DNA from 4 places in the Fictibacillus sp. KU28468 genome. Region 1 is predicted to be linked to each of the others. Evidence: riboswitches for the same ligand, from Rfam matches in the RefSeq annotation. Region 1 holds a riboswitch; each other region holds the start of a gene.
The links. A riboswitch is a leader RNA that binds a small molecule or an ion and turns the genes downstream of it on or off. The one in region 1 is predicted to bind S-adenosylmethionine.

Region 1 (5,332 bases):
ATTTTGAGCAATAGAAGAATAGACTCCTCGAAAATGGTTACGGTAATAACCAAAGAGGAGGTGCCGTTATGGCTAACAGTGAAAAAATCCGCAAGCAAAACGCTGAACAGCGAAAAGGAAAAGCTGATATTCCAAAAGGAACGTTTGCTGATTCGATTGCCAATCAGGGAGACATAACTGAAGCAAAAAATATCAAAGAGAATAAATAGCAAGGAGGGCGTACTCTAATCAAGGGTGCGCTTTTTCTTATTTAGAAAGAACGATAGTATACAGGTTATGATGGATTCAGATAAAAGGGGAAAGACGTTGTGCTGACATGGGAGAAGAGCGGTCCTGACAAAACTATGGACGAACTGGAGATCATGAACACCAATCCGTTTTACAATAAGCTGTTTTACGGTCGTGGCGAAGTTACATTTGAAGAGGTGACGGAAGACTTAAAGGGATTGGAAGGATCCCCTAGACAACGCTATTTGATTAAAGCGGATGGCAACAACGCTGCGATCGTTGAGTACATTCTGAACAATCCGAAGGACCATAAACCTTGGCTTGGATTTTTAATGGTACACAGCACTTTCCACAGACAGGGGATCGCAAAGGAAATCTATCTGGCATGCGAAGAAGAGATAAAGAAAAATAACAAACAATACTTGCGTCTCGGTGTACTTAGCGGGAATATCCCTGCGCTTTCTTTTTGGTTCAGAATGGGTTTTGCAGAAATAGAAGTAAAGGAAAGCGAGGGAAAGCTTCTTCATATTCTTGAAAAATATCTTTAAACCGCTAATCAAGTCCTTTTTCCTAAATTCATTCTTACTCACATAAAGGCGAGTGTGCACGCATATCCTCATTGGTGTGCATAAAAGCTAAACCAGCTTAACATGTGCTTAATGATAGTGCATTAAAATGGCAGGGAAAAAGAATAGGAGTGGAAGGTAATGAAGACATATTGCTTTTTACAGGAAAAAATGAATTCTGCGACAATTAACAAGCTCGTTCTTAAGGCGAACGAATATGAAGAGTGCCAGATCTATTTTGAACTTGATAACTGCCAGATGAACGCTAAAAGCATTCTTAGTATGAGTAAGCTTCGCGGTATTGCCGGGCTATGCTGCATATCTGCCCAGGGCATGGATAAACAGCACGCATTGGAAGGTCTGAGACAGATCTGCGCTGGGAAAATATAACCATAAGAAATAATCGGGCGAACTATGATTTTTGAACATATATAGGATTTGTTGAAAATAATTAAGGCGAATTTGAACATAAATCCTTATTTCAGCGATTTGACAAGTTCATTTCAGCTTTCTGTCCCGACGCACAATAAAAAAGCTTGCACCGCATTATTTGGGCCAAGCTTATCTATTGCTTTTTCCTCTCATAGCTTTTCCCCATCTCAGAGGAGGAATGGGGAAAGTCATCCTTTTGCTTCTTCTTTAATGATGGAAAACAGATGGTCTAACGCATTACTAAGCTGGCTTTCTTCCATTCTGCTGATATAGGCTTCCTGATTTGAATAAAGCTGCTCAATGCCTTGCATAAGGGATTCAGCAGTCAGGTCTTCTTCAAACAGAACTTCGCAATAGCCTTGTTTTTCAAATGATCGGGCATTTTCAATTTGATCTCCGCGGCTTGCTTCTTTTGAGAGTGGAATGAGAAGCATTGGCTTTCTCAGTGACAAAAACTCAAAGATAGAATTAGAGCCTGCTCTTGAAATGACAAAATCCGTTGCTGCAAGGATATCTGCGAGCTCATCCGATACATATTCGAACTGGATGTAGCCTTTTTTCAGAATGGAAGAATCCTTCTGGCCTTTTCCGCAAAGATGAATGATTTGAAAGCGGGGAAGCAGAGCGTCAAGGCTTAATCTTACGGCCTCATTTATTTTTTTTGATCCGAGACTTCCTCCCATGATCAAGATGATCGGTTTACCAGGAATCAAACCACAGAAAGCTCTCCCCTTGACTGCGATCCCTTCATGCAGCTCCTTACGGATAACAGCACCCGCGTATACCGCTTTTTCCCTTGGAAGATGATCAGTGGTTTCGGGGAACGTTGTACACACTTTGTTAGCGAAGGGGAGTGAAAGACGGTTTGCAAGCCCTGGACTAAGATCGGATTCATGGGTCACAATTGGCACCTTGTTCATCCGGCTGCCGAGGATTACGGGAACGGATACGAAACCACCCTTTGAAAAGACCACGTCTGGTTTTATGGTCTTGATGAGCCGAAATGCTTCAAATGCTCCTTGCATGACACGGAACGGATCTTTAAAATTGTTCCAGTCAAAATAGCGCCTTAGTTTACCAGTAGAGATGCTGTAATAGCGGACGCTTTCGATGGTTTCTGTCAGTTGCCGTTCAATTCCTCCTTTTGAACCGATATAGCTGACTTCCCAGCCTTCTTTTAAGAACAAAGGAATCAGAGCCAGGTTAACAGAAACGTGCCCGGTGGAACCTCCCCCGGTGAATACGATTTTCTTGCCCAAACCTTCCACCCCTTTTATTTATGTGTTTCTATCATACCAAAAATAATCTGCAATGATTCCAGAAATATCTGAATAATGGTTGACGCTCTCCTGTTTGCCGTGATAGAGTAAGACTAATTTAATGAAGCTTATCAAGAGCGGCGGAGGGAAAGGCCCAATGAAGCCCGGCAACCTTCAAGTATTCTACTTGAAAAGGTGCTAAATCCTTCAAAGGTAAAACTTTGGGAGATAAGAGACGGATCGGAACCATACAGCTCTCTTATCTTCGTGATAAGGGGGTTTTTTGTACTAAAAAAATAAAGTGCTACATAACATGTTTCAATCTCATGATAATACTCTTATCCAGAGTGGCGGAGGGAAAGGCCCGATGAAGCCCGGCAACCTTCAAGTATTCTACTTGAAAAGGTGCTACTACCTGCAGGAAAGAACCCTGGATGATAAGAGGAGGCCGGACTGCAGACCTCTTCTTTAGGAAGAGGTTTTTTCTTTTGCCATCATACAGATACCATTCATCCACTAATAAAAAATTTGCTTTTGCAGAAGGAGTGATTGTGTTGAAAGAATTAAAAATAGCACTGCTGGGGCTGGGGACTGTAGGATCCGGCGTATATACATCCATCATGGATAGAAAAGGTGCTTTAGAAGAATTGCTGGGTCATCGTCTGAAGCTGTCCAGTATTTTGATTAAGGATTCTTCCAAAGCAAGGCCTTTCGTAAAGGGGGTACCGTTGACGTCCGAATTCGAGAAGGCGATCGGGGAAGAAGTGCCTGATGTGGTCATTGAGGCGATTGGCGGAATCGAGCCTGCACGGTCTTACATCATACAATCACTTGAAGCGGGATGCCATGTGATTTCTGCGAATAAAGATTTGATTGCCAGGCATGGAGAAGAATTAACAGAGCGTGCTGCCGCAAAGGGTGTCCGTTTTGTCTATGAAGCGAGCGTAGGCGGAGGAATACCGATTTTGAGAACATTGAGGGAGCTTTTAAGAATCAATCGGATTCAGCATGTAGAAGCCATTTTAAATGGAACGTCCAACTTCATTCTTTCGTACATGAGAACGACAGGTTCCTCGTTTGAAGAAGCGCTGAAACTGGCACAGAAAAAAGGATATGCAGAGCCGGATCCGACAAATGACATCGAAGGCTTGGACGCATTCTACAAAGCGATGGTGCTGAGCAAATGGATTTATGGCGTGCAGCCATCCTGGGAAGAAGTGCAGGTGGAGGGGATTGGAAATGTGCTTCTTGAAGAGATTCAACTGGCTGAGCAGCTGGGGCTTCGGCTGAAGCATCTCGTTCTTTTAAACGATAGACTTGATCTCCAGGTACAGCCTGTATTTGTGGATAGCGATCATCCGCTGTATGGTGTGGAAGGCGTGGACAATGCCGTCCGTATTCAGACAGACCTTCTCGGCTGTTTGACCTTGCAAGGGCCGGGAGCTGGTGCAGAAGCAACAGCAAGTGCCATTGTGGAAGACTTATTATCGATCTATGAAACTAGGGAAGTATATAGAAACAAACCGGCTGTATCGGAACTCTGCCCTAAGAAACAAGAACAAGAGGTGAATACCTACCTTCTCGTCGGTGAAAAAATTGATTTTACAAAGGAAAGGGTTTCAGCCATTGAAAGGCATGGAATCATTTTAGACCGGACTTCTCTTCGTTTTCAGCATACTTCCCTTGCTGCCCTGCTTTATGAAGGACCGCTCCCTCTAGAACAGGAGGATGAGTTTATTCCAGTGAACAGCATCTATCCGGTCCGTCTGTCAAAAAGCGGCAAGGGGGCAGAAAAAGAAAAGGTGCCGGTGGCAGAATAGGAGACAGGAATATCCGTGGAGAGTCGGCTCTCTGCGGATTTTTTTACCCATCATGTTGACAAAGGAAAGGGTTTTACATATGATGGAAGTAACAAAAGGAAGGGAGTTGTGTGGATGAGCGTTCACGTTCTTAACTAAGCGAATTGGATAGTTGGAGCAAAAAGGCCGTGCTTGAAGCGGTTGTATTCTTGATGTCTTTTTGCGGCCACCAATAGTTAAGAACAGCGGTCAGCATACAACATTATCATTTTCGTGTACGTATTTTGTGCAACGAACGATGCCGCGCTCTTTGGGCGTATTTTTTTATGCTTTTTACAGCTTCCATAAGTCAGGGGACAGCTGTATGGAGAGGCGTATCCTTCCACACGAAAATTGATAACAGGCAGAAATGGCGGCGGTCCATTTCTGCCTTTTTTATTGTCATGATCTGGCCCTGTTCCCGGGAAAGGGGGAACTGTTTTATAGATTAGCAATTCGAAAAAATATGAGGAGGCAACTACCTTTGAACACCCATACAATTAACATGCTCGAATTTAATAAAATTACAGAAACATTATCTGCGTATGGATTAAACGAGAGTACAAAAAGAAAAATTTTAGAGCTAATGCCCTCTGGACAGATCACAATCATTAAGAATTGGCTAAGAGAGACGACGGAAGCGGCAGCAATTCTTAGAAAGTCTTCAAGCGTTCCTATTGCGAACTTGAACGGGATCGACCATGTGATGACGATTCCGGATAAAGGCCTTCTCTTAAGCCCTGAACAGCTGCAGCTTATTTGCGGGCTTGCAGAAAACGTAGAGCGTTTGCAGCGGTATATGAAGGACAAAGAATTTCTTGCACCAACTGTATCTGCTTATGCATACTCTCTGTTTGAACTGAAAGACCTCAAATCTGAAATTCAGCGCTGTATCCGTAACGGAAGAGTGGATGACGGAGCCAGCAAGCCGCTTGAAAAAGTAAGAAAGAGGATGCTGGCCTGTGAGGAAAAAATCAAAGCGAAGCTGGATCATATTCTAAAATCACCG
Region 2 (5,332 bases), 1.7 Mb from region 1:
CGGTCTCATAGGCATCTTCTCCATTTGACACCCACTCTACATGATGTTGATTCTTTTTCAGCATATGGACAATCAACTTTCCAAGATGCAAATCGTCTTCCGCTACCAGAATATTCATGTAAAAGCAGGCTCCCTTCAGCTTGATCACTGACTTCAACAATTGATGATAGCACAATTACTGCAAAGAGGATTGAAATTCCTGCTGATTTCACACAATTTCCTAATAATTTATGTATGGGTTTAAGAAGTGAAGATGGAAATTTTTTTTAAGAGACTTTACAAAGGAGAGATTCTGAGGAATAATGAGAGTAGTTCACCGAACATTTGTTCTTATATTGAGTATAGCTTATATCTCAATCTTTTGTCTATAAAAAAAGCCAGCATTAAATACTGACTTTACTTAAAATCATGAAAAGGAAGAAAGTATACTTGATAATTGGGAAGTCTTTCAAAACCAAGTTTTTCTGCGATTACAACCGAATCATGCCTAAAGGTTTCTGTTGTCCAATGGGGTTTCCTGCCACTTTTTAAGCAGTCATTGATAAAACCACGGGCCATTCTCGTTGCAAGCCCTCTGCCTCGATGTTCTGTTTCATAAACATTTATGCCAATCTCCACGTCATCCCCACACGCAAACACACTGATGCACGTTCCGATGACTTTATTTTTATGCATGGCACACCAGCCTAGACCGCGTTCTAAAAAGCTTTCCTCCGAGTCCCAGAATTTCTTAATCTCTTTATTGATCGTATGGAGTGGATCCTTCAAAAGCAAATCTTGAGAAATTCTCGATACTATGTACTCTTCAGGTATAGCATTGTTTAATTTTGAAGATAAAAAATGTTCACGTTTAAACTTAAAAGGCACTCGTTCACCCATTTTTAATCCTGCAGGAAAAAGCGAGGATATTACTTCATGCCAGCCTTGAGGAGGATATACTTCAAGATTAAAATCATTTTCGCCGAGTTCAAGGGCTTCAGGTTTTATTCTTTCTATTATGAATGGCTGCAGAAAGGAGTTGAATGTGTGGTTCGTATGGTCTCCTCCCAAATAAAACATTTCATTAACCGCCCAGATTAATGCAGTTGAAGGAGATTCAACATCATCAACAAAGATCTTTCCGCGATTTATCCCTGAAATGACTCCTTGTATGACTGGATGATCGTTTTGTTCTTTAAAAAGTTTTCTTACCTTATCGTATCGTTTTAGAGGCAATTCATAAATCATATTGATCCATTCTCCCTTGTTTTAAGATTTTTGCACTCTGCATAATCTCTTAAAACAGAAAGACTGCACGACGTTTACTTATAAGTGCCGTTTCAAACCAACCCCCTCGCCATTTACAATTATTGTATAATCCAAGTTTATCATGATTTTTATCAAAGAGTAAACGAAGGGATTCAATTTCCCCTTTATACGAACAGAATTTTCGTTTTATTGCCAATTCCACGTTTCAATCTGCTAAAATCCGGAAATATTATCAAGCAAGCATGGTAATAAAATCATAAAAATCTGGCCCATTACATATAGCGCATAAGACATATTACCCCTTCTTTCGACAACTAGCAGGTATAATCTTCAAAGGAAAGAAAAAAGTAGGAAAACAAAGAGGAAAGGAGAATGGTGATGAGCAGTGAAGTGCTAAAAAAACGCATTCACCAGCATTTCAACACAAAGAAGATAAAGGATGAGCAGCTGGAAACATTGCTGGTACGTTTCATCCTGTCCGTAAAAAAAGGAAAGTAAGAAAAAGGAGCCTTCATGGAGGGCTCCTTTTTTCTCAATTAAGCGTGCCTGGCACCAAAACTATTAAACAGGAACTTTTTCGTTATTTTCCGAAGTAAGTTGTTCATGTCTGCCGTAGTGTTTAGCTATCAGATGGCCGTATATAGACGCCAGAATCTGCTGAAACAGCATTCCAACCACGACGGGAACAGCTGTCGCCGGCGAAAAGTACGTTAACGCAAGAACAGATCCAGCGCTGATATTCCGCATGCTTCCACTGAAGACGAGAGCTACAACCCTTTCTCTCTCCCATCCAAAAAGCATGCCGGTCAGCCAGCATATTAAGTAACCACTGGCCGCGATCAACAGGACGAACAAACCAATCAATAAAAGTTTCGCGTTCACATGAACCAAATACGGGGTGGCAACCGAAGCATTGATGGCGACCACAGCACTCATGCAAATTTTAGAAACTGGAGAGATTCTTTTCCCGAGCGTGTTCTTTATTTCTCCCTTCGTCCAATGATTAAGCAGCATGCCAATGACAGATGGGATCACGATCATATTCAACAAGTCCTTCACCATGGACCATTCATCAATGGAGACGGTTTCTCCGACAAACAGTGATAGGCTGTAAGGAACGACGATCGGCGATAATAGCGTATCAATCAATATTATGGAAAGCGCGAGGGTGCTGTTCCCACGATAGATGGATACCCAGATGCTGCTCGTCACGCCGCACGGTATGACCATCGCCAATACGAGTCCGGTTATGGTAAGGGAATCCGAGGAAAACGCAATGTGCCCGACTCCCCACGCCCAGATCGGCATTATGATATGCAGGATGATGAGTGCTGTCAGGATGGGCACTGGCCGGGACAGTGTATTTCGCAGATGGGTAAAATTAGACCCTAAACTACCTGAAAACGTCATGAATGCAAAAATCCAAGGAACTAAAAAAAGCAAACCCTTTAGTTCGCTCGTAAGCAAAATTCCAAGGATCACACTTGCGGGTGTAATAAATGGCATGAATTTTTCCAGCTGGTGGTTTAACTTTTCTAACACGATTAGCCTTCTTCCGTCTGAGTCTATTACTCTAATAGTATATTAATTTATATTATAAAATATTTAAGTTTGCGGTGCCAGGCACCGCAATTATATACTTGTGTAATTCAGGTGCCTGGCACCCTACAAAAAAGGCGCAGGCTATTGTATATTTTTGAATCCCTCTCCCCGCCAGGTGCATAGGATGTATGCATACCCATTTGAGATAGCTGTCCAAAACAGATTTTTTAATTGACAAACTATCAATTCTATTTTACATTAAATGAAATTAAATATTCTTATCCAGAGAGGTGGAGGGAATTGACCCTGAGAAACCTCGGCAACAGACTCTTTTATGAGCACTGTGCCAATTTCAACAAGCTTCTTTGCTTGGAAGATAAGAATTGTGTTGATCATTCTTCGGTCTCTTCAACCCCTTCTTATGTTTCCATAAACATAGGAAGGGGTTTTTTATCGAATCAATTCCTACTAAATAGATATGAATAGTTATTTTAAATAATAAACGTTAAATGAGGAGTTGGTGATATGGAAAAACACGACTGTATACACTGGAAGGGAAAAAGGCTTACCGCAACCGTGCATTATCCGAAATCCATGCTAAGCAAAAATAAGATATCCCCTGCCGTTATTATTTGCCATGGATTTACAAGCAACCGGATTGGTGTGGACCGATTGTTTGTTAAAACGGCACAGCAGCTTTCTTCGAACGGATTTGTTGTAGTTCGCTTTGATTATTCGGGCTGCGGGGAAAGTGAGGGAAATTATGGGGAAAACAGCTTTGAAGACCTAATCGACCAAACATACGCTGCCGTTAGCTTTGCCTTGGAGCTTCCTAACGTTGATTCTGACCAGATTACCCTGCTTGGCCATAGCCTTGGAGGAGCAGTTGCTGTACACTCTGCGGCCCGTGACGAAAGGGTTAAACAGTTAATCCTCTGGTCTGCGGTAGGACGGCCGTTTGATGACATCGTAAATATCGTGGGTGAAGAAGAATATAGCCATCTATTCATTAAAGGATTCGTGGATCATTTAGGTTATTCCCTGACCACAAAATTTCTGCAGTCCCTCAAGAATTCCAATCCGTTAGACCAGCTATCACAGTTTTCCGGTGATGTGCTGCTCGTTCACGGAACGGACGACAAAGAAATTCCAGCCCATTATTGCGGGGAATTCTTTGAGAATACCCAAAAAAGATCATGTGGAAAAAGCAAGATTCGGCTTATTAAAGGCGCCAACCATACCTTCTCATCCATCATGCACTTCAATGAACTGATCACTGTAACCTCCGATTGGCTCATAAATGATTCTAATTTGAAGGTGCCAGGCACCGGCTTTTGACACTTGTGTAAAAGCGGTGCCTGGCACCTGTATTGATAGCGATGGTATTCCAATGAAAACTGACCCGGTTTTTCGCATTTACCGAAAATCTGTCCATATACAATGTTTTTTGTGTGAGCCGCGCTAACACATATACTAAACTTGCCAACAACAGGATGACTGCCGCAACTAATTTTTTCACTTCTTCATCTTCCTTTTTTAAAAAAATCTGCACCTTCGTGGTCTTTAAGCTGCTGCGGAATCTCTTTCCACTTTGAAAGATACAGCAAATGGGCTTGGTCTTTTTTGATCATTCAATTAAGCAAGCCGCATAAAACTTGTTCACATTGTCCCCTTCTGCATTCCATATCGTAGTATAATAGCTTTTGTATTTTTATTATGGACGCGTCGCCGTAAACTTCATTACCCTTACCAGACAGCCAACTTGAACGTTCTAAAAATTAAGGGGAGATCAACTTGAGAGAAAAACGCAGAAAAAGTCTGACTAGCCTGATTGTATTGCTGTTAACGGCTTTGCTCATCACAGGGTGTGCACATGCACCTAGCACAGGCCAAACAAGCACGGATTCCGGACAAAAAACGGGTTCACCTGCTGCAAAACAAGAAGATTCATCTTCAAATGATGTCAAAACCACTCCATCCAGAGATCAGACATCTGCCGTTAAAGGCATGCCGGCTACTGTTACGTATGTGGTCGATGGCGATACACTGGATGTGAAATTTAAGAACGGAAAAACGGAGCGAATCCGCATGCTCCTTATCGACACACCCGAGACAAAACATCCGAGGCTCGGTGTTCAGCCGTTCGGGCCGGAAAGCTCCAAATTTACAAAAACCCAGTTAACGGGCAAAAAAGTCGGGGTCGAGCTGGATGTGTCCGAACGCGATAAATACGGCAGGCTGCTCGCGTACATATGGATCGGAAAGCAAAACTTTAACCAGCTTCTTCTGGAAAAAGGCCTTGCCCGTGTGGCCTATGTGTATCCGCCTAACACCAAATACGTCGATCAGTTCCGCGCCACACAAGAAAAAGCTCAAAAGGCAGGTGTCGGCATTTGGTCGATTGAGAACTATGCCCAGCAAGACGGATTCCATGCCAATTCGAAAGCCAGCACAGCAAACAGAACAGTTTCCGGAGGGACTTCACCAGCCAGCAAGCAAAATAATCAGGTGAAAACGCCAGAGAAACCAAAGGGAAGCTGCA
Region 3 (5,332 bases), 1.2 Mb from region 1:
GATAATGAAAAAACAAAGAGCCTCCCGCTGCTGGCGGGAGGCTCTTTTTGTCTTATTGCACGGTTGCTGCATTCAATGAATCAAGCTGCTGCTGCAAAAATTTCGCAAGCTCCAGCATGCCATATTTTCCGGCAGCCGCTTCAGCATCAGAGTTGTAATTGGTGTTCGTATTGATATCATACGTATAGATCGTGCCGTCTTTATCTTTTATAAATTCGATCCCGGCAACATGAATCTTGTTGTCTGCCAGAACCCTCATATAGTTTTCAATGATTGACTCATTGAAGTCCTCCTGAATTTGAAACTTCGGCTTGGCTGGCGTTTCCTCTCCTGCAGGACAAAACAGGTCACCGATCTGGCAGGCGTCTGCCGGACAGAGTTCAAAGCCTTCTGAGGTATCCACCCGAACCGCATAAACAAACTTGCCGCCGACAAATTCGCAGCGTGTAATATAAGATTCCGGCGATTCAATATAATCCTGTATCAATGTGATGCCATCCACCGGCTCTTCGAAATCAGGGCCGAGCACATACTCTTTCAATCCTTGGTATGAATGGAAAAGCTGAACACCAAGGCCTTTTCCCGCCCGGTTATGCTTTGTAATAAACGGTTTGCCGCTGAACTGCTCAGCTGCCTGCAAAATTTGGTCCTTGCCAACAGCCGCAATGGTTTTGGGCGTCTTCACCCCATGCGCCTCAAGCTCTAAATATTGAACGACCTTACTCACCTCAAGCTGAAGGGCGCGGCTGCCATTCAGCACTTTTCGGCCATGTGCTTCCAGCCAGGCAATGACACCGGCAGCAAGTTCCGGTGCATAACGGTGTCCTCTTGTATGTGAGGAAGCACTCATGCGGCTGTAAAAAATGCCCTCGGGCGGGGCTTCTGCCAGATTAACCGTTCCCTGATCGAGATGCCATGCCTCATAAGGCACTTGCAGCTCATCCAGCCTCTTTGTGAGATGATCTGTCCATTCATCGTTCTCATGTATGATATATACTTTTTTCATGGTCATCCTCCTTATTTCGCATATTCTTTCCGATAGCTCTCTACCAAAGGCATCACCTGTTTTGAGAAACGTTCCATCTCTTCTAACTGAGGGGAGAATTGCAGTAAAAGGAGTCCGAGGCCGGCTTCTTCATATGCTGCAATCCGCTCCGCAATCTGTTCAGGTGTACCGATCAGATTCGGCCTCAGCCCCCGGTTGGAAACAGAGTAGTCGTACAGCTGAATCTGCTGTTCAAGCTGCGACTTGCTCGTAAAATCTTTAAACCCAGCATATGCGCTGGACTCTTTTACATCTGTAATCCTCTGCAGTTCCGCTTGGGCTTCTTCTTCAGTATCCCGGCAGATCACATAGGCCGCCATGCCGAACGAAGATAAAGGTTCTTTCCCTGTTTGCCCGCGGCGGTTCTTCATGTCATTGATCTTAACGGCGACTTCTTCGACAGTGCCGCCATGCATGACGTAGGCGTCACAGGAGGAAGAGATAACCTGTTTACCCCTTTCACTTTCTCCGCCAGCATACAAAATGGGATTTGGCCGCTGAACAGGTTTAGGGAAAAGTTTCGTATCGCTAAACTGATAAAACTTGCCGGAATAATTGAAGGTTTCTTCTGTCCACAGCCCCTTTAGAACATCAAGAAACTCTTGCGTACGCTCATATCTTTCGTCGTGGGCAGTAAAAATGCCGCCATACTGCTTCGCTTCCTCTTCCCACCAGGCGGAGACGACATTAAGTGTAAACCTCCCGCCGCTCATTTGGTCGATGTTCGCCGTCATTTTCGCCGTTACAGCAGGATTATGGAATCCCGGCCTTACCGCTGTCATAATTTCTATTTTCTCCGTTACGGCCGCGAGACCCGCTGCCGTTGTCCAAGCCTCCAAAGAGTCCTGCTCCGGCCCTTTTATATCATTTAAATACAGTTCCGCGATCAGCGTCGTGTCAAACCCCCACTTTTCCGCGGACTGAATAACCTTCTTCGCATAATCAAACGTCGGCGGCATGTTCTCATCTTCCACATTTCTCAGCCATCCACCAAAGATCGGCAACCAAAATCCAAATCTCATCTACCTTTTTCTCCCCTCTGCTATAAGCAAAACATACTGCCGCCGAGAGAGACCCTCTAAGTCTATCCCATCAGCGCGGAGGAGCGGTCGCGACAAAGTCGAGACCCCCCGACCTACCAAAATAGCCCACAAAAAAAACTCCCTCTCAGATAAGAGGAAGTTTTAGACCGTTCCATCTTATCTTCCAGGATCTACTCCTGCTGGATTTAGCACCTTCTAAAAATAGGTTGCCGGGTTTCATAGGGCCAGTCCCTCCACCGCTCTGGATAAGATTTATTTAATTAATAGTAATCCTACAATAGAAGTAGGTATTTCGTCAATTTTTAGGATGTGAGAATAGATGATATTGAGTTGCGTTTGACTGGCAAATAAGTCTGAAAATTAAGTTCGGATCAATTATTGCTTGTTTCGCTCAATTATTCTCCATTCGGCTCAATTCAGCGCCAGTTTCGTTCAATTCCGTTCTTCCGGCCACAAAAAAAAAAGGGGCTGTCCAAGAAGTCTGTAACCTGTTGATTTCCGTTCCAGGCTGCTCGCTTTTACCGGCGTAAACGCCTACTTTCGCAGGGCGTGCGGTGAGCCTTACCGGCGTGAACGCCTACTTTTTGGTGCAAGCACCGGCGGGAGTCTCACCTGTCACGCTAGTCCCGCAGGACAAGGAAGGCTCCGGCAGCTTTTTATCGCACGAAGAAAATGTGAAGTTCATTTTCGAGGAGTCTCGCATCTTCCACTTCAATTAACTTTTCATTGAAGATTTTTCAAGCCAAAAAGGGGCTGCCTGAAGGTCAATTTTCGACTTTCTGGACAGCCCCCACCTTTTCTGCTTATTTAAAGCCAATCTCCGCGATAACCATCCGTTCTTTTTGGCTGATATCCTTTACTACCGAAACAACCGACCCAGGGAACGTGACCCTGAGCATTTCAGCCACGGTCTGGCCCTGATCATGGCCGACTTCAAAGGCAACAATGCTTTGTGGGTTCAGAACGAGGGGCAGCTCTTCCATAAACCTTCTGTAAAATACGTAGCCGTCCTCACCGCCGCTAAGTGCACGGAAAGGCTCTTGATCCTTAACGATCGTCTCAAGCTCCATTATTTCACGGTCAGGAATGTAAGGAGGATTCGACACAACGATATCTGTTTTTTCTCCGCCCTCGATCAGAGGCTGAAGGAGGTCTCCATGAATAAAACGAACAGATGCCTCAAGGTCTTCAGCATTTTTCTTTGCGACTTCCAGGGATTCCTCAGCAATATCGATCGTGGTTACCGAAAAACGAGAATTCTCCAGTGCCAGCGTAATGGCAATGGCACCGCTCCCCGTCCCGACATCGACTGTCTGGATCTTTTCTATGCCAGGGAACCTCATCATGGAGCGATGAAGCACTTCATATACGAGCTCTTCTGTTTCCGGCCGAGGAATGAGCACCTCTTTATTCACCGAAAAGCGTCTTCCGTAAAACTCTTCAAACCCAATAATGTATTGGACAGGCACTCCATCGCCATGCTTTTGTACAGCTGCTTCAAATGCCTCTTGCTGCTTTGGAAGAAGCTCTTCATCCAAACCAAGAAGCAGCTCCGTCCGGCTCAGATCGCCAAGTACATGACGAAGCAGAAGCTCCCCGGCTTGAGGTTCCCGTCTCTTTTTCGTTAAAAAAGATGAAGCCCAGTTCAGGGCTTCATGCCGTTTCATCGCTTTCATCTTATGCTTCCGTCTGGGCCTTCATTTTGCTTGTCTGGTCTTCTGTAATTAATGCTTCAATGAATTCGTCCAGCTTGCCGAGCAAAATTTGATCCAGTTTTTGAAGAGTCAGGCCGATGCGATGGTCCGTTACACGGTTTTGCGGGAAGTTGTACGTACGGATCCGTTCTGAACGGTCACCGGTACCCACTGCAGATTTACGGTTTTCATCGTATTCTTTTTGTTTTTCCTGCTGAATTTTATCATAAACACGTGCGCGAAGAACCTTCATCGCTTTTTCCTTGTTTTTGATCTGTGATTTTTCATCCTGACAGGAAACAACGGTTCCAGTTGGAATATGCGTCAGACGAACAGCGGATTGAGTCGTGTTAACCGATTGTCCGCCCGGTCCGCTTGACGTAAACGTGTCTACACGGACGTCCTTATCATGAATTTCAACTTCCACTTCTTCTGCTTCAGGAAGGATCGCTACTGTCGCTGTAGACGTATGGATACGACCGCCGGACTCAGTAGCAGGAACACGCTGTACGCGGTGTGCTCCGTTTTCATACTTCAGCTTGGAGTATGCCCCGTTGCCGTTGATCAAGAAGATGATCTCTTTGTAGCCGCCAAGCTCGGTGTAGCTTGCTTCGATTACTTCTGTTTTCCAGCCTTGCACCTCGGCATAGCGGCTGTACATTTTGTAAAGGTCGCCTGCAAATAGGGCGGCTTCGTCACCGCCTGCTGCTCCGCGTACCTCGACGATTACGTTCTTATCATCGTTCGGGTCTTTTGGAAGAAGCAAGATTTTCAGCTGCTGAATGTACTCTTCAATCTTATCTTCAAGCTCGGAAACTTCCTCTTTCACCATGGCGGTCATCTCGGCATCAAGCTTTTCTTCGAGCATTGCTTTTGCTTCGTCGAGCCCTTCTTTTGCTTCTTTATACTCGCGGTAAACCGCTACTGTATCTTGAAGAGAAGACTGTTCTTTGGAGTATTCCCTTAATTTATTCGTATCGCTAATGACTTCTGGGTCACTTAATAGATCATTTAATTTATTGTATCGGGCTTCTATCGTTTCTAAACGTTCTAACACGCTTTTCACCTCATTTTAATGGCATAACATTCTAATTATAATACAGGGGAGGTCACCCGTCAAAAGCCTTCAGACTGTGTTTTGACGGTTTGAAGGCAAAAAGAAATCCCCGGAGCTACAGGTACTGCCCGGGGAGAGCGTCTAATCTCTTTTTCATAGCTGAGCGCCAGCCTTCTGCCAGTTCATTCAGACCGGCAAGCATGGTAAGCCCTTCTCTGTTTTCCTTGTCTATGTATGTCATTCTGTTAACAAATTCGACAGAGATCCCGGCTCGATGTTTTTCTTCAATAACAAGCTTGTCTCCCGGGCTGACAGTGCCTTCTTCCAGTACGCGCAAGTAATAGCCGGAGAAACTGGTATCATGAATATATTTGACCATCAACGGCTGTTTGAGTTTGGCAGCCACCTTAAAACAAGGCTGGCGCGGCTGGCTCACCTGGACCAGTGCCTCCCCAAGCCGGAAGATGTCACCGATAAAGACCTCTTTTTCGGT
Region 4 (5,332 bases), 530 kb from region 1:
TGTATGGGCCGGCTGTTGCTCCAATGCTGATGTTCTTCTTGTCTCCTGAGCTTGATGATCCGCTGGAAGTTGAGCCGCATGCTGACAGAACACCAATGGCTAGTAATAGAATGAGTGCTGAAGTAAACTTTTTCATTTGTTTCTCTCCCCTATTGTTTTATTTTTTATCTACGAGTTTGGAGATCTTATCTCCGGTGAATTGAATGATTTGGACGAGTAAAATCAAAACGACTACCGTGGTAATCATGACGGTATTATCATAGCGATAGTACCCAAATCGGATGGCCAAGTCACCGATTCCTCCCCCGCCAACAATACCTGCCATGGCTGAATAACCGACCAAGCTGATTGTCGTGATTGTTAATCCTTGAATCAAACCCGGTTTGGCTTCCGGAAGAAGCACATCCTTAATGATCATCCATGAGGTTGCCCCAACTGCTACGGCTGATTCGATCACTCCCTTATCGATTTCTCGGAGTGACGCTTCAACCATTCTTGCAAAAAAAGGAATCGCAGCAACAGAGAGGGATACGGAAGCCGCAGTTGGCCCAATTGTTGTCCCTGTAAGCAAATTGGTTAACGGCAATAACGCCACCAAAAGAATAATGTAGGGAATCGAACGAATCAAGTTGACGATCCATCCTGTAACACTTTTCACAGCGGAATTTTCAAGGAATAATCCTTTATCGGTTACAAAAAGCAATACACCAAGCGGGAGCCCGATGATGATGGCCACGGCTAAAGAGATGCCCACCATATAAAGTGTTTGGAAGAACGCATTGTTTAAATCAGGAAGAAGCTGTACAAGTGAATCAAGCAACATCATACACCACCTCCAAACTCCTTGTTTTTCTTGTAATATATTCGATCGCTCTCTCTACTTCGGTATTTTCACCTGTAAGCTCCATAATGAAAATGCCCAGAGGGATATCCTGTATGTACTCAATCTTCCCGTGCAGAATATTTCCTTTCACGTTGTATTGCTGGAAAAGCTCTGACACCACTGATTCTTCGGCAATCTCGCCTTTGAACTGAATCTTGATGATCTTCCCTTTGCGGTTTTCAATGAGCTGCTTAGGCAATTCAAATTGCAGGATACTGTTAATAAAATCTTTGGTCAGCGGTTTCTGAGGATCAGAGAAGATGTCATAGACCTCGCCCTCCTCAATCACTTCACCATTTTGCATGACGGCTATCTTATGGCAGATTTCCTTCACTACTTCCATCTCATGCGTGATCAGAACGATGGTCAATCCCAGCTTGCGGTTAATGTCCTTTAATAAGTTTAAGATGGACTTTGTTGTGCTTGGATCGAGGGCAGAAGTGGCCTCATCACATAAAAGCACCTTCGGGTTATTGGCAAGCGCCCTGGCAATTCCGACCCTTTGTTTCTGACCTCCGCTCAACTGAGCCGGATATTGATCCTTCTTATCCGCAAGATCCACGAGGTCCAATAGTTCCAATACTCGCTTTTCCGCATCATCCTTTGATTTGCCCGCTGCTTTCAAGGCAAATACAATATTTTCATAGACGGTTTTTGAACTGACCAGATGAAAATGCTGAAAGATCATGCCAATCTTTAACCGGGCTTTTCTTAAATCTTCTCCTTTTAAAGAGGCAAGATTCACCCCATCAATCCAAACCTCACCCGATGTTGGCTTCTCCAATAAATTTAAACATCGGATCAAAGAGCTCTTCCCTGCACCGCTGTAACCGATAATGCCGTAGATCTCTCCTTCTTTTACCGTAAGAGATACGTTGTTCACCCCCACGATCTCTTTTTTCTTCGAACGGTAAACCTTCAACAGATTTTTGACTTCAATCATGAAACAACCCCCTCTTTCTTTCCAAATAAAAAAGCCCCTTTCATCATGAAAGAGGCATTGGATTATAAATTCAATCACCTTATCTTTCAGAATGAAAATCATTCTGTAGGAAGTGGCACCTTTCCAAATTGGAGGTTGCCGGACGTCATAGGGCCTAATCCCTCAGTCACTCTCGATAAGAACGGTTATGCTATTGTTTTTAGAACATTTCTAATAATAAAGCGATTCTCCTCCATTGTCAATACTATCCATAGTAGATTTGTCGGAATTAAACGTTTATATTTGTTGATGTATGATAACTAGGCATATGGACAGTAACTTGGGACAACCACATCCCATATTTTATTTTGAGGGTACTTTTCCAGAAAAAACGTTTGTGTTCTGGCGATTTCTCAGCTCGTTAAACCCGTAAAATAAAGTAGGAGGTTTTTTTATTGAATGAAGAATTCAAGTGGGATCTTCAGGGGCTGCACACTGATGGTGTAAATGTCAGCAATGTTACCCCGAATTATCCTCAGGATCAAGATACAAGTGATTCCGCTCGTCTATGTGTTGGCTTTGGCATTGGCTTCTGTGTTGGTGTATGCGGTGGCTTTGGTGGATGCGGTGGCTTTGGCGGTTGTGGCGGTTGCTTTGGCCGCTGCTTTGGCTGTGGCGGCTGTGGCGGCTGCTTTGGCCGTTGCGGCGGCTGTGGCGGCTGTGCCCGTTGTGGCGGCTGCGGCCGCTGCGGTCGTGGCGGAAGCAGTTAAGCTTCCGATCGGCAGTGATAGGTATTTTAACAAAAGACCGGCCCTGCATATCCCTCGGCAGGGCTTTTATCGTTTGGATAGGCATAATGGACATCAGGCATCCATAGAGTTAAATGATGTAAAAGATGTAGAGCATCTAAAGAGGAGGTCGGTCATGCAAAAATTAAATCCTTCTATGTGTTTAAAAGTAAACAGAGACACGTTTGTTTTTCCGGATTCAGCTAAAGGTGTATATCTCCGGAACAACGTAAAATCTTTAAGAATGGAAGGCAGCACCATTGACCGATGGCTGGAAAAATTAATTCCTATTTTCGACGGAACCCGTACTCTTGATTCTGTCACAAACGGTTTACCAGATGCTTATAAAGAACAAGTGTATAAGATCGCACATGTTCTGTACGAGAACGGTTTTGTCCGTGATGTAAGCCAGGATCTCCCCCATCAGCTTCCTGATCGCATCCTTGCTAAGTATGCCTCCCAAATCGAATATTTAGATCATATTCGTGATTCAGGCGGTTACCGATTTCAAGCCTATCGTCAGGCAAAAATAGCGGTAATCGGTTCGGATTCACTTCTCCTCTCTCTCGTTCAATCTCTCATTCAATCAGGGCATCCTTCTTTCAGCGTCATACTCACTGAATCACACCCAACGATTCAGCAGCGGTTAAATGAGATGATAGCCGAAGCACGCAGGTCAGAGCCCGAAACCAAAATCACCATCTTAAGTTCCGGGAAAAATTCATGGAGAGAAAATGCAGAACCGTTTGATTGCATACTATATGGATGCAAGGACAGTGATTTATCTCAACTTCGTACCCTTCTGGCCATCTGCAAGGAACAAAAGAAGAATGTTCTTCCCGTTACTATTTTAAAAGACTTAGCTTTTGCCGGCCCGCTCGTTTTTGCTGAATCCGATTCGTGCTGGGAGTCTGCCTTCCGCAGACTGCACCAGAGGCTGAATGAAGAAGGCAATGGTTCTCACTCCTTATCACAAACAGCAGGTGCGCTAATAGCCAATGTGGCGGTTTTTGAGCTTTTTAAAGAAATCACGGGCGTACATGAGGGAAAAAGAGAAAGACCATTTTACTTGCTTAACTTGGAAACGCTCGAAGGAAGCTGGCACACCTTTCTCCCTCACCCGTTGGTTACTGGGCGTGTTTATGCCGAACCGATTAACGACCCGGCTGCATTTCTTGAAACATGCGATCATCAACAAATGGACTTACATTCCCTGTTTTACCGGATTACGTCAAAAGAATGTGGCGTTTTTCATCTTTGGGAGGAAGCAGATTTACTCCAGCTCCCGTTATCACAATGCAAAGTCCAGGTTGCTGATCCGCGTTCAGAAGGCCCTGCCAAGCTCTATCCTGAGACTGTCTGTTCAGGACTCACGCATGAAGAAGCTCGCCTGGAGGCAGGTCTGATTGGAATTGAAACATATGCCAGGAGTTTTGGGAATGACTTTTTCAGTGAGCATCCTTCATCATGGGGAATCGGGATGGGCAAGACCCCTGCAGAAGGTTTATGCAGAGCACTGCAAAACGCACTTCATGAAGAATTTGTGAAGCAAGCAGATCACGGTGTCACAAAAGCCACATTGGATGTAAGTCTTGTCAATGATCATCGCTGCCAATTTTTTCTGCAGGCTCTGAGAACCAAGAAGTCTGAACCAGAATTTTTATGTGGCCGTGAAGTACTGGGTTTTCCTGTCGTTTGGGTTGAATCAAACGGCAAGTGGTATGGAAGCGTTGGATTGAATATGCAGATGGCTTTAAGCAGAGCATTACAAACTGCTGTGATGGATTCTCAAAATCGAGAAATCTCACATTATCCCTATGGGGTTGCGGTTTCCTCCATTACATCGCAAAAGGATGCTCAACAGAAGGTTCGGGTTCCTTCTTTTGAAGAAAAGCCGTTAGACGAAACCTTCCATTCTGCAATACATCGATTAAGACAGAATAAAAAACAAGCAAACATCTTTGAACTTCATCTGGAAGCGATTTTTAAAGAGAATACGGCTGGCATTTATGGGATTGCGTTAAGCGGGGAGGAACTTCCATGAGCCAATCCATCATCATCATCGGAAACGGAATGTTAGCTGACACCGTAAGCGAACAATTGAGCGGGCTCTATTCCATTACACGCTGGGCCACTGTAAAAGAAGCCGTTCCGAATCAAGGAAATCTGGCATTAGTGCTCCACGATTCCTGGGTTCCGGCTGAACACCTAGAAGCCGATGAGGCCTTTTCGTTCTTTGGCATCCCTTGGCTTCGGGGATTCGTATCATTTGGTGAAGCCAACATTGGACCGCTTGTTCTTCCAGACAAACAGGGGTGTTCTCAGTGCGCGGATAGGCGGCGTTTTATGGCGGGATCTGACCGGAGAGAACAATTCCAAATGAAAGAATACAAGATGGATCAACCTGGTATCGAGCAAGATCCTTGGGCTTCCGCTTCAGGATTATTGCAAACTTCCTATCTCATTCAAGAAGAGGTCCATAGATTGTTAAAAGGAGAAAAAGCCCGCACGTATGAACATGTATTTCTTCTGCAGTTAAATACGCTCCGGCTATCCTATCATTTCTTTTTGCCTGACCCATACTGCCCTGTGTGCGGCGATCTTCCAGAGGATACAGCGGATACCGCAGAGATCATACTGAAACAAAGCCCAAAGACATCAATCGATAGCTATCGCTGCCGCTCGCTGGAAGATATGGAGAAGGTTCTGGGCAAGGATTACTTAGATAGCAGAACGGGC

Region 2: linked by a shared signal. The riboswitch ahead of OKX00_RS03860 (alpha/beta hydrolase) and the one ahead of OKX00_RS18095 (homoserine dehydrogenase) in region 1 are both predicted to bind S-adenosylmethionine.
Region 3: linked by a shared signal. The riboswitch ahead of OKX00_RS01345 (LLM class flavin-dependent oxidoreductase) and the one ahead of OKX00_RS18095 (homoserine dehydrogenase) in region 1 are both predicted to bind S-adenosylmethionine.
Region 4: linked by a shared signal. The riboswitch ahead of OKX00_RS21090 (methionine ABC transporter ATP-binding protein) and the one ahead of OKX00_RS18095 (homoserine dehydrogenase) in region 1 are both predicted to bind S-adenosylmethionine.

The regions. Positions count from the first base shown of each region.
Region 1 is NZ_CP110666.1:3,446,915-3,452,246, reverse strand. It holds gene OKX00_RS18120 (ABC transporter substrate-binding protein) at 1-14, shown strand, start outside; gene OKX00_RS18115 (hypothetical protein) at 69-209, shown strand; gene OKX00_RS18110 (GNAT family N-acetyltransferase) at 309-776, shown strand; gene OKX00_RS18105 (HPr family phosphocarrier protein) at 936-1,184, shown strand; gene OKX00_RS18100 (undecaprenyldiphospho-muramoylpentapeptide beta-N-acetylglucosaminyltransferase) at 1,415-2,485, opposite strand; SAM riboswitch class I at 2,611-2,720, shown strand; SAM riboswitch class I at 2,821-2,929, shown strand; gene OKX00_RS18095 (homoserine dehydrogenase) at 3,040-4,305, shown strand; gene OKX00_RS18090 (endonuclease MutS2) at 4,808-5,332, shown strand, end outside.
Region 2 is NZ_CP110666.1:765,408-770,739, reverse strand. It holds gene OKX00_RS03875 (response regulator transcription factor) at 1-118, opposite strand, end outside; gene OKX00_RS03870 (GNAT family N-acetyltransferase) at 397-1,227, opposite strand; gene OKX00_RS03865 (bile acid:sodium symporter family protein) at 1,810-2,790, opposite strand; SAM riboswitch class I at 3,066-3,173, shown strand; gene OKX00_RS03860 (alpha/beta hydrolase) at 3,316-4,128, shown strand; gene OKX00_RS03855 (thermonuclease family protein) at 4,585-5,332, shown strand, end outside.
Region 3 is NZ_CP110666.1:254,295-259,626, reverse strand. It holds gene OKX00_RS01350 (ATP-grasp domain-containing protein) at 53-1,006, opposite strand; gene OKX00_RS01345 (LLM class flavin-dependent oxidoreductase) at 1,018-2,067, opposite strand; SAM riboswitch class I at 2,242-2,340, opposite strand; gene OKX00_RS01340 (hypothetical protein) at 2,643-2,807, shown strand; gene prmC (peptide chain release factor N(5)-glutamine methyltransferase) at 2,892-3,755, opposite strand; gene prfA (peptide chain release factor 1) at 3,766-4,839, opposite strand; gene OKX00_RS01325 (MOSC domain-containing protein) at 4,955-5,332, opposite strand, start outside.
Region 4 is NZ_CP110666.1:3,979,888-3,985,219, forward strand. It holds gene OKX00_RS21080 (MetQ/NlpA family ABC transporter substrate-binding protein) at 1-136, opposite strand, end outside; gene OKX00_RS21085 (methionine ABC transporter permease) at 158-823, opposite strand; gene OKX00_RS21090 (methionine ABC transporter ATP-binding protein) at 813-1,826, opposite strand; SAM riboswitch class I at 1,903-2,008, opposite strand; gene OKX00_RS21095 (putative thiazole-containing bacteriocin maturation protein) at 2,313-4,637, shown strand; gene OKX00_RS21100 (TOMM precursor leader peptide-binding protein) at 4,634-5,332, shown strand, end outside.